DNA from 2 places in the Pseudoalteromonas sp. SR45-5 genome. Region 1 is predicted to be linked to the other one. Evidence: riboswitches for the same ligand, from Rfam matches in the RefSeq annotation. Region 1 holds a riboswitch; the other holds the start of a gene.
What was found. A riboswitch is a leader RNA that binds a small molecule or an ion and turns the genes downstream of it on or off. The one in region 1 is predicted to bind lysine.

Region 2: linked by a shared signal. The riboswitch ahead of lysC (lysine-sensitive aspartokinase 3) and the one ahead of dapA (4-hydroxy-tetrahydrodipicolinate synthase) in region 1 are both predicted to bind lysine.

The regions. Positions count from the first base shown of each region.
Region 1 is NZ_JACJDN010000125.1:434-7,482, reverse strand. Features, by position in the region: partial or broken gene H5072_RS06890 (succinylglutamate desuccinylase/aspartoacylase family protein) at 1-658, opposite strand, end outside; gene H5072_RS06885 (PLP-dependent decarboxylase) at 664-1,869, opposite strand; gene H5072_RS06880 (2,3,4,5-tetrahydropyridine-2,6-dicarboxylate N-succinyltransferase) at 1,869-2,609, opposite strand; gene dapA (4-hydroxy-tetrahydrodipicolinate synthase) at 2,625-3,509, opposite strand; lysine riboswitch at 3,700-3,900, opposite strand; gene H5072_RS06870 (DNA-3-methyladenine glycosylase I) at 4,092-4,790, shown strand; gene H5072_RS06865 (YdiU family protein) at 4,799-6,208, shown strand; partial or broken gene H5072_RS06860 (outer membrane beta-barrel protein) at 6,599-7,049, shown strand, end outside.
Region 2 is NZ_JACJDN010000346.1:192-4,189, forward strand. Features, by position in the region: gene H5072_RS12955 (4'-phosphopantetheinyl transferase superfamily protein) at 54-830, shown strand; gene lysC (lysine-sensitive aspartokinase 3) at 855-2,246, opposite strand; lysine riboswitch at 2,322-2,494, opposite strand; gene nhaD (sodium:proton antiporter NhaD) at 2,596-3,843, opposite strand.

The DNA of each region.
Region 1 (7,049 bases):
AAAAGTTAGCTTCATCCATAGCGCCGTCAAAATCACTAGGAATAAGCAATACATGTTCAATATTAAAGTAACGTGCGCTGTCGGTTGCATAGGTTGGGCAGTACAGATGCTTGCTTGAAATAGGGCCTGTGTGTAAATCGAGTACTATATCAGCCTGATGAGCGAGCTTTTGTAAGTTAAGCGCAATGCGTTTACCCGTATTGAGTAAATAAGCAGGGCCGTTAAGTTTGCTATCTACTTCGTCAATAAGTGCCTGTTTGAAGTTACTTTTTAATGTAGCGTCGTCATACTGAGTATGATTTTGTGCAAACTGTGCCACTAAATTTTTATTGTAGTGATACATGCGATTCCAATTAGTGCCCGTAATCGGATCGAACCTGCCAAGGGTAAACTCGCCAGATTTTTGATTACAGCCAATCGGATTTGCATAAGGTACAAGGGTAATATCGCCACTAAGGTTAAGGTGTTTTAATTGCTCAAGCAGCTGAAAAATAACTGCGTTACCTTGCACTTCAGCGCCATGCATATTGGCCTGAATGTAAACACTTGGCCCTGTGCCATCACCTTTTAAACGATACACAGGAATTGTAAGTGGTAAGCCGTTTGCAACTTCCCCTACTACAATGTTCTCTTGGCTAATGTGTGTTGTATTACTCATACTTGTTACCTTAAATAATGGCTGGCATTTTCGGCTTGGCGAACACAGGTAAGTGTACCGTTTTGCAAGGTGTACTCAGCAGCTAGCTCATGGCATAAAAAATACGGCATACTTTCGGTAAAGCCGTAAGCACCGCATTGGCTAAACACTAGCCAGTCGTGCTCATTTAAATCGCTTGGTAAGTTATGTTCACCCAAGCAATCAAGCGCTGTACAAAGTGGGCCGTATAAAGTGACCGCTTGAGTTTTAGCACTGGATTCACGCAGTAATGCAGCAGGAAAGTCCTGGCTGGTAACAGCAGGGCGTAATAAGTGATTTATACCGCCGCTTAAAATTACTTGTTCTTGATTGTAGTTTTGTTTGCGCTCTACTACTGGGTTTGCGTAATGACCGCATTCGCCAACGGCATAGCGACCAAGTTCCATCCATAGCTCTTCTACACCCGCATCATTTTTAATTTTAGCTAGCGCAGCAATTAAGTCATCCCAATCAAGTGTTGCTTCGTTTTGTGTATAAGGAATACCTAAACCGCCGCCTAAATCGAGAATTTTAAGGCTAATATTTAAATCGCTGGCAAGTTGGCTAAGAGGTGCAATCATTTGTGACCACAAGTCGCTTAGTTTTTGAGTGCTAAGCATGTTGCCCCACTGAAAAATATGCAGGCCGTCAAATTTAAGCGCAGGGTAGTCAGCTACATTGAGTGCTTGCCACTCATTACAACCCAAACCAAACGGCGTAAGGCTGTCGCCGCCCAGTGGGTTTTTTTCACCTTCAGGCCAGCGTAATTGTACACGCAGTAATACTTGTAACTGCGTGTTTTGTAGTTGCGCTTGTTGGTTTAACCAACGTACTTGATTGAGGCTTTCTGCTACGAATATACGCACGCCGCGCTCAATAAAGTGTTTTATTTGTTTAGGGCTTTTTGCAGGCCCTGTGTTGAGCACGCGCTGCGAGCTAATACCTTGTGCTAGTACTTGCTCAAGCTCACCTTTACTTGCTACGTCAAAATTAAAGCCAGCACTGTCTAAGCTTTGAATAATTTTAGACAGTGGGTTTGCTTTTACCGCGTACCACAGCTTTACATCGGTTTGCGCAACTAAACGCGCAAGATGCGTGTTTAGTTGATCTAGGTCGTAAACAAAAAAAGGTGTATCAAGTTGTTGTGTAATAGTATTTACAGCGGTTTTGATAGGCGTGCTCAAAAAGCTCATTATCGTAAAACCTCTTCAAGCAATAACGATGCATCGCTTTTCTCGTCGCGGTATTTAACTATTAACGCACACGACATGCTTAGGCCTTGCTCGCGCGCCCATTCGTTTGATGCAGGGCGAGAGCCCGGTATTACAATCGCGTACTCTGGGATTGGCTCGCCTTTATCTAGTTGGCGCTCGTTTACGCAGTCGTATACTGGAATAGTTGCTGATAAACGCACGCCAGGGGCAAGTACTGCGCCTTTTTTAATGACTACGCCTTCAACAATAATACAGCCTGCACCAATAAATGCGTCATCTTCAACCACTACTGGGCTTGCACCAATTGGCTCAAGTACACCACCAAGCTGAACTGCAGCACTTAAATGTACGTTTTTACCTACTTGTGCACAAGAACCCACCAATGCGTGGCTATCTACCATTGTGCCTTCGTCGATATATGCGCCAATGTTTACATACGCTGGTGGCATAATAATCGTGCCTTTAGCAACATAAGCACCACGGCGAACCCTTGAGCCACCTGGTACCATACGGACGCCATCATCAGTACTAAATTCTTGCGGAGCTAGGTTATGTTTATCAACAAAGCCGCCTGCAAATTCAGTATTAGTGCCATTTTTAAAGGCTTCTAAAATGCCTTGCTTTACTTCTACGTTAGCTTGCCATTGGCCGCTTTCGTTTTGTGATGCAGCGCGTACTGCGCCCGATTCTAAATTATTTAATAGTTCTAACCAGCTCATTATAAAAACCTGTATTTAATGCCAAGATAAAATGGTGTTGTTTGCAGTTGTAATGCAATCGGTTTGAGTTAACTCAAGATGTGTTAAAGGTGGACGAAGTTGCGGGCTGCTTAAGCGGCCTTGCAAATGCATCAGTACCTTTACGGGAATAGGGTTTGCGACAGCAAATAGGCTATTAATAGCGCTTGACCACTGGGCAAATAAATTAGGGTGTTGACCACTTAAACTGCGCTTAACAAACTCGTGAGTTTGTTCAGGCCATGCGTTTGCAGCTACCGACACCAAACCTTTTGCGCCAGCTTGAGCAAAATAAGGCATTAGCGCATCGTCGCCACTAAAAATAGCTAAATTAGGCGCCGCTTGGCGGTAAGCTTCAAACTGAGCAATACTGCCGCTCGCTTCTTTTAACGCCCATAAATTTTTATTGTTTTGTAAGTTTTGAATTGTTGCCGCTGGGATGCTAACAGCGCTTCGACCGGGTACGTTATAAAGCATACATGGATGAGCGCTTGCATTTAGTAGGCTTTCAAACCAATGAGTTTGACCTATAGCGCCAGGTTTTGCATAAAGCGGTGAGCCAAGTAAAAAGCTATGAATTGGGAGTGTATTACAGTAGTTAACCCACTCAATTTGTTGCTTTAAGTTACTACCGCCCACAGCTACCATGAGTGGTACTGTTGGTTTTAGCTGGCATACGTGCTCAACAATGGCTTGTTGCTCTTTTAGCGTTAGTGCTAAACCTTCGCCCGTACTGCCAAGTAGCAAAATACCGTTATGTGCCGCTTCTTGATCGCTAACCAACTTAGTTAACGTGTTGTAGTCAACATCGCCGTGTTGATCAAATGGCGTTACGAGCGCGGTCCACAGTGAGTAGTCGTTTAAATTGAAGTTGTTGATCATCTCTCACGAACTTATAATTTGTACCAATTTTATTAAAAACGTGATCATTTTAGCGATAACTAATTTAATGCAATTGGTATTATTCGAAGAGTTAAAAAGCTTTATGGAAGGAGCCGCATTAACGTCGTTCGAACTAATAATTCGAAGAGCGAATGGGCTTAAAATAATAGGGCGCACGGCCTTAATATTTAAGACCAGAAGCTCTCCACCAAACTAACAAGCTGCTTTTTATAAGCAGCTATTGGTGACAGTCGCTAGGGTTCAACCTAGTCGCCCGAAATAAACACCTCGCAAAAGTGGTTACTTCTCGGCGTTAATTCCCCTCACGTATGCTTGCTGGAGTTTGCGCTCCTAACATACGCTACCTGAATAACGCACCTCTTCTAGCCCTTTGCACCTGTTTGTAGAGTAAAACTTACAAACCTGTGCAATTTAAATAGGGTAATTACGGCGATTAAAGCATTTTAGCCGTCTAGGTGTCAAGCGACTAAATACAGATTAATTCATCGAAAAGAGGGGTGGTTACGTATTAGGTGCTTTTCTCGTACACTAGCAATATAAGTAGTGAGGTATTTAATTAGTATGGAAAAATTTAGCGATATTTATAAGCGAGCGGTAGAGCGAAAAGGATCCGAAAAAATGCTTAAGTTATTACTTGCAAAACCGCTATCTAAAAAACAACTAAGCACGTTAAGTGACGACGATTGGCTTGAAGAATTTACTCGAAAAGTATTTCAAAGCGGCTTTTATTGGTCAGTCATAAATAATAAGTGGGCAGGCTTTAGAGAGGTTTTTTGGGATTTTAGCGTTGACAAGTTATTAATGATGCCACCTGATATGCTGGAACAAAAAGCAACGGATGAGCGAATTGTTCGTAACTATAAAAAAGTAAAAACAATTACCGAAAATGCTTACATGATCCACGAAATAGCAGGGGAACATGGCAGTTTTAGTCAGTTTATCGCTAATTGGCCAACAGACGATATTATTGGTTTGTGGGCATATTTAAAAAAGCATGGTTCGCGTTTAGGCGGAAATACAGGGCCTTATGCGCTGCGAGCACTTGGTAAAGATACATTTTTACTATCACGCGATGTAGAGAATTATTTGCGTGCCCATAAAATTATAGACGGCGGCTTACAAACTAAAAAGTCACTAAATGCAGCCCAAGCTTTTTTTAACGAAATGCAAGAGCAAAGTGGCTTAAGTATGCAAGAGTTAAGCTTAATTGTTGCTTATGGCGTAGGTGACAACCGTGTTGGTATAAGTCAGCAACAATAGGAATTACCATGAAATTAGTGCCAAGATACACAGATGTTGCAGAAAACTTCGCGATAGAAGATTTCCCTGCAAGTGTCGCCTCTCCTCAGTTATTGCTGTGGAACGAGAGTTTAGCAAAACAATTTAATATTAACGTTGCGGCTGATTTGCGTGCCAGCACTTTTAGCGGTAACGAAAAACAGGCGATTCCTGCAGTAGCACTTGGTTACTCTGGGCACCAATTTGGACATTTTTCACCACGCTTAGGCGATGGACGAGCGCACTTACTGGGCGCTATTAGTGATGATGAAAACCAGTTATGGGATATTCAATTAAAAGGCTCTGGTGCTACTCCTTACTCAAGAGGTGGGGATGGACGTTGTGCTCTTGGTCCTGCTATTCGTGAATACGTAATGAGCGAAGCAATGCGTGCACTGGGAGTTAAAACCACACGCTGCTTAGCGGTTGTTGGTAGTGGTGAAACGGTTTATCGTAATCCGCCACAAGCAGGGGCTATCGTTACGCGTGTAGCAACGAGTCATATTCGTGTTGGCTCGTTTCAATATTTAGCGACGCAAGGCGATGTTGAAGGGCTTAAAAATTTAGCCGATTTAGCTATAGAGCGACACTACCCAGAAATAACCGATACAGGTTCGCAGCGATACTTAGCATTTTTAGGCGCTGTGATTAAAAACCAAGTTAAGCTAGTTGTGAGCTGGATGCGTGTTGGCTTTATTCACGGAGTAATGAATACAGATAATACGCTAGTTAGCGGAGAGACTATTGATTACGGCCCGTGTGCCATGATGAATAGCTTTGATTTTGATACCGTATTTAGCTCTATAGACAAACAAGGCCGCTATGCATTCGGTAATCAACCTAATATAGCTAACTGGAACTGCGCACGCTTAGCTGAGAGTTTAATACCGCTTATTAGCGATGATGACGAGCAAGCAGTTTTATTAATGACGCCATTTATTAATAGTTTTGCTGAGCAGTTTAATGCTGAGTTTACGGCTATGTGGGCACAAAAACTGGGTTTAACTGAATCTAGCGATAGTAGTGGCGAGTTAATAGCAGAGCTGTTAACGCTATTAAAAGATAATCAGCTCGACTACACCAATACCTTTGATGCGCTTACTGAATCCTTAAAAGGAAAAAAAAGCGTACCTGAGTCGCTAATTGAATGGAGAGCTAAGTGGGTAAGTTTAACTGACGATAATAGTTATGAAGTAATGAGAGCGGCAAATCCTCGTGTAATACCGCGTAATCATGTGATCGAAGAAATAATTGCACAATATAACGCTACAGGATCCAGCGAGTTGCTACAGCGCTTTATAAAAATAGCCGGTAATCCATACTCTTACGGTGAAAAGTTATCAGAATTTTGCTCTCCACCGACGAATGATAATGACTACCAGACTTTTTGTGGTACTTAATACTTAACTTTAAATATAACCACATGATTAAAAAGAGTCATTTTTTAATCAAACATGCGCATATACCTAGGGGAATGCTAATTCTGGTGGTATTATGCGCACAATTAAAACCAAGCAATATTTCTTTGCATTTATAAGTGCATTTAATTTAATTGCTCTTACATTCCTTGCTAAGTACTAATTTACAAAAAACTACTATATTTATTTTTCAATAAAGTTTTAATTTCGCCTATAGTAAGTGGATGTGTGTTGCGACAAGGCATAGAAAAAAGTAATAAACTTTATTTTTCGTTAAGTATTGATTAACAAAGGCTCAGTTAGTCTATATAAAACTGATTGAGCTAGTATCGATTAGCTACAATTTAAAATTGTTCAAATGGGAAGAAAACAATGAAATTAAAATCACTTACAATTGCAATCGCGTTGGCTGCAACTAGCGCATCTACATTCGCTGCTGATAAAGAAGAAGGTTTCTACATTGGCGCATTTGGCGACTACTATGACGCATCTTGGAAAAACATGCGTGACCAAGCCGGTCTTGACGTAAACGAATCAACTGGCTGGGGTGTTGAAGCTGGTTACCGTTTCAGTGATTACTGGAGCGCACGTCTTGAATATGCAGACATGGATTTTAATGCTTTTGATAAAGTTGCTGGCAACCGTAACAATATTGATGGCGAGCGTTACGGTATTGATGCTCTTTACCATTTAGACGGCGGTCCTTTCTATGGTCTTTTCGGTATTAAAGAAATTGACGTAGTTGATGACAACACATTCTTAAATGCAGGTGTTGGTTACCAACATTTCATTACAGATGGCTTATTTGTAAATGCTGAAACAG
Region 2 (3,998 bases), on a different contig from region 1:
TAGTGGCGTTAACCGCTCACAATATCAGCGACTTCTTTTGCTTTAGGGCTTTTATGACTGAACACTATTTTAAAAACGCCTTGAGTATTACTTCAACTCAATTGGCAAATTTGTCTTTAGCGAGTAACAGTATTTTATTATTTAATGCTAAAACACTTGAGCTTAGAGACTTTAATTTGCCCGATTGCTTAAGCCCGTTTGAGTTAAACATTATAAACCGCCGTAAAAGCCCACAAGCTAAGCAAGAGTATTTAGCGACGCGGTTATTGTTAAAACACCTTATTAAAGTAGCGCAGCCGCAACATGCGCACGTAGCCCTTAATAAAATGAGTACAGAATTTGACGAGGCAAGCTCAAAGCTGCAAGTACATGTAAGTGGTGATGTTATTAATACCTGTATTTCGCACTCACATGGTTTAGTTGGAGTCGCGCTAAATTTTGATAAAAGTGAGTTTGGTTTTGATATTGAAAAAGTAAGCCTAAAGCGCCCATTTGAAAAGCTAGCTAAGCATTTTTATCATAATGATGAAATTACACTTATCACCAAGCCTACTAATACCCAAGCCCAAGCAGATACGTTTTTTAGAATTTGGACACTAAAAGAGTCTCTTGCTAAAGCCACCAGCCGCCCTATTGCAAAGTTACTTAGCCCCAATGTGTTTGACGAATTAAATAGTGCAAAGCTGAGTGCTTGCAGTAATCGCGTTACTGTAGCTGATAGCAGTGACAGTAATGTTTGTTTTGATGTGAGTGTGGTGCATAAAAAAAGCACCGACTGGCGATGCTTTTTATTAAATGACTTTATTAATTTTGTTAAGCAACCTTACTAGTTAATTTTCCTGAATAACCGTTATTTACGCAGCAAAATCGTTTTCTAATAAACGGCTATGAATAGACTGTACTACGTTATCTGACTCAGTTTGCTCTACTAAAAAGCACAGGTTGTGCTTACTAGCACCGTGACAAATTAATCGAATGTTAAAGTCTTTTAGTACACTCATTAAGTTCATTTCGTGTTGGCGTAATTGAATCTCAGAGCCAATAAGTGCCACCAATGTTAGGTTGTTTTCTACCGAAACATGGCAAAATTCTGCAAGCTTATCTAGGCATTCTTGATCAAGCTCTGGGCGCGAGGCGTTTTGCGCGTTATCAAGCGTTATAGCTACACTGATTTCTGATGTGGTTACCAAATCTACCGATATATTATATTCACTTAATAGTGTAAATACGCGTGCTAAAAAGCCGCTTGCTAGTAGCATTTCTGGGCTTTTAAGCGTAAGCAATATTTGGTTTTTACGTTGCGTTACTGCGCGTATACCTGGTTGCTGCGATTTTTCGCGCTCAATCCACGTACCGCCACGCTCTGGCTCGCGGCTAGAACCTACAAACACGTTAATGTGGCTACGGCTCGCTGGTAAAATAGTTGCTGGGTGTAATACTTTTGCGCCAAAGGTTGCCATTTCAGCGGCTTCGTCAAAACTTAAGCGTGCAATAGGCGTCGCTTTTGCGCACAAACGCGGGTCGGTGCTAAAAATGCCCACTACGTCGGTCCAAATATGCACACTTTTAGCGTTAATTGCTTCAGCTAGTAATGCAGCGCTATAGTCAGAACCACCACGTCCTAGCGTTGTGGTGTGACCGTATTCGTCACTACCAATAAATCCCTGAGTTACAATTACTTGAGCGTCTAATAACGGAATTAAATGCTCTTTAGCAGCTTGCGCTGTGGCTGCAACATTGGGCGTTGCTTTACCAAATTGGCTGTCGGTTTTAAGTACCTTGCGCACATCAAAGCGATCGGCGTTTAAACCTTGTAAACGCAGCACTTGAGCAAACAAATACGACGATAAACGCTCACCAAAGCTAAGTAGCTCGTCGTGTTGCTGATCGGTTGTTAGTGGCTCTTGAGCCAATGTTTGAAATGCTTTTAGGGTTTCGTTAAAGCCAACCGCTAAATCGGCATCTAGCGATAATTCATCTAAAATAGTTTGTTGAATAGCAAGCACGCCGTTTATGTGTTCTTGGCGCTCACTAGGAGTAATGCTTGATTTACACAGTGCAACTAAGTGATTAGTTACGCCGGCACTGGCGCTCACGGCAACAATACGTACGCTTTTATCTGCAACAATAATTTCGCTACAGCGACTCATCGCTTCAAAATTTGCAACACTGGTTCCGCCAAATTTGGCAACGATGTAATCTGATTTTGCGCCTGATACTGTTTGTGGCACTGATTGGGTAGTCATTTAGTCTCCTTTCGCGGTATCCAAACCGCAATAAAACAAGAAGAACTTGGCAAAGGAATGCTTGAAGATAAGTCCACTGCCAGAAGCTCTCCACCTATATTGGTGACAGTTTTGAGGATTCAGCCCCATAAACCGAAAAACAATGACGACGTACCATTATTTTCCTCGGCGAGTACTTCCCTCCTTAATGATCATCGGCTTTCGTCGCCTAACATTAAGTACCTAAGTATCGCACCTCTTCTGAATGCTTTATTAACCAGTGGCTAATAAAACAAAACCCCACTAAGTAGCGGGGCTTTGAAAGTTATCGTTTAGACGTCTAGCTGTCAAGCATTTAATAATTTATGAGTTAAATAAAACTGCCCATGTAATACGAGCCCGCATATCCAACCGTGTAACAAATTAATAAATGCAGCGATAAACGCAAGTAGCTCATAAAGGTAAGCGCTTTAACTTTACTCATGGCAATAATGCCCGCAGCCGAACCAATAATAAGCATTGAACCGCCCACACCCGTTGCATACGTAAACGACAACCAATGTTGTTGACTCATTACTATATTGGCTTTTAATAATGCAGCGGTAAGCGGTACGTTATCGACCCCAGCTGATAATATGCCCATTAAGTAGTTTGCGTATTCTGGTGCCATTACCGTGTATAGATCGGTAAATTTACTCAACATACCAATTTCTTTAAGTGCACCTACAAGTAAAAGTACGCCTACAAAAAACAATAATGTGTCGTATTCTATATCGCGAACAAAATCGATTATGTCTTTGTTTATGTCTTTTTTACGCATTAAAAATTGCGCCACTAAAAACATCACTGATAAGCCAAACAAAAAGGTTAATAGAGGCGGTACGCTGTAAATTACACTCAGCGTAAGTGTGCTCACTACGGTAGATAAAAATATAACAGCAATGGTTATGTCGGTTTTTTCAATGCGGGTTTTACCTGCACTAGCAAACTCAACACGCCCTTTCATACCTATAGACAGTAACGCGGCAAGCAGCATAACGCTTGCAAGTGCTGGCGCTATAAGTAGTAATAAATGAGCAATGGTTACTTTACCATCTAAAAATATCATTAGTGTGGTTACGTCACCTGTTATTAGCGATACCCCACCTGAGTTAACCCCAAACACAATAAGCGTGGCGTATTTAACGAGCTTTTTAGGTTCAAGTTTTAACGACATAACAACCGCAAGCGATATAAGCGTCGCTGTTACGTTATCTGAAATCGACGAAAACAAAAACGCAAAACCACCCACCAAAAACATGAGCTTTTTTTCGCTAATACTTTTTGGCATAACACGGTGCACAATATTTTCTATAAACCCCTTTGAATTTAAATACGCGACAAAGGTCATTGCAGCCATTAAAAATAGCCATAGCGAGGCAATTTCTAAAATATTTTCATTTAAAAGATGTTGAATCGTATCGGGGCTTTGCCCGTGTAGGGGGTATATAAAAAGAAGAATCCAGCAAAGCGTACCAAAAAACAGCGTGGTTTTAGCTTTATTGACATGGATTATATCTTCTATAACGATCAGTAAAAATGCAATCGCTATCAGGGTTAGAATAATCGAGGAAACCATGGTAGTTAAACAACCTTTGATATAGTTTTAAAGAACACACAAATAACATTCCATTTCATGTGCCTATTTTCGGCGCGAATTTTAGCACTGCCTCTATGCAAAAACTATTATTAAATGGTCTTAAAAACGAATACTATATACAAACAAGATTAATT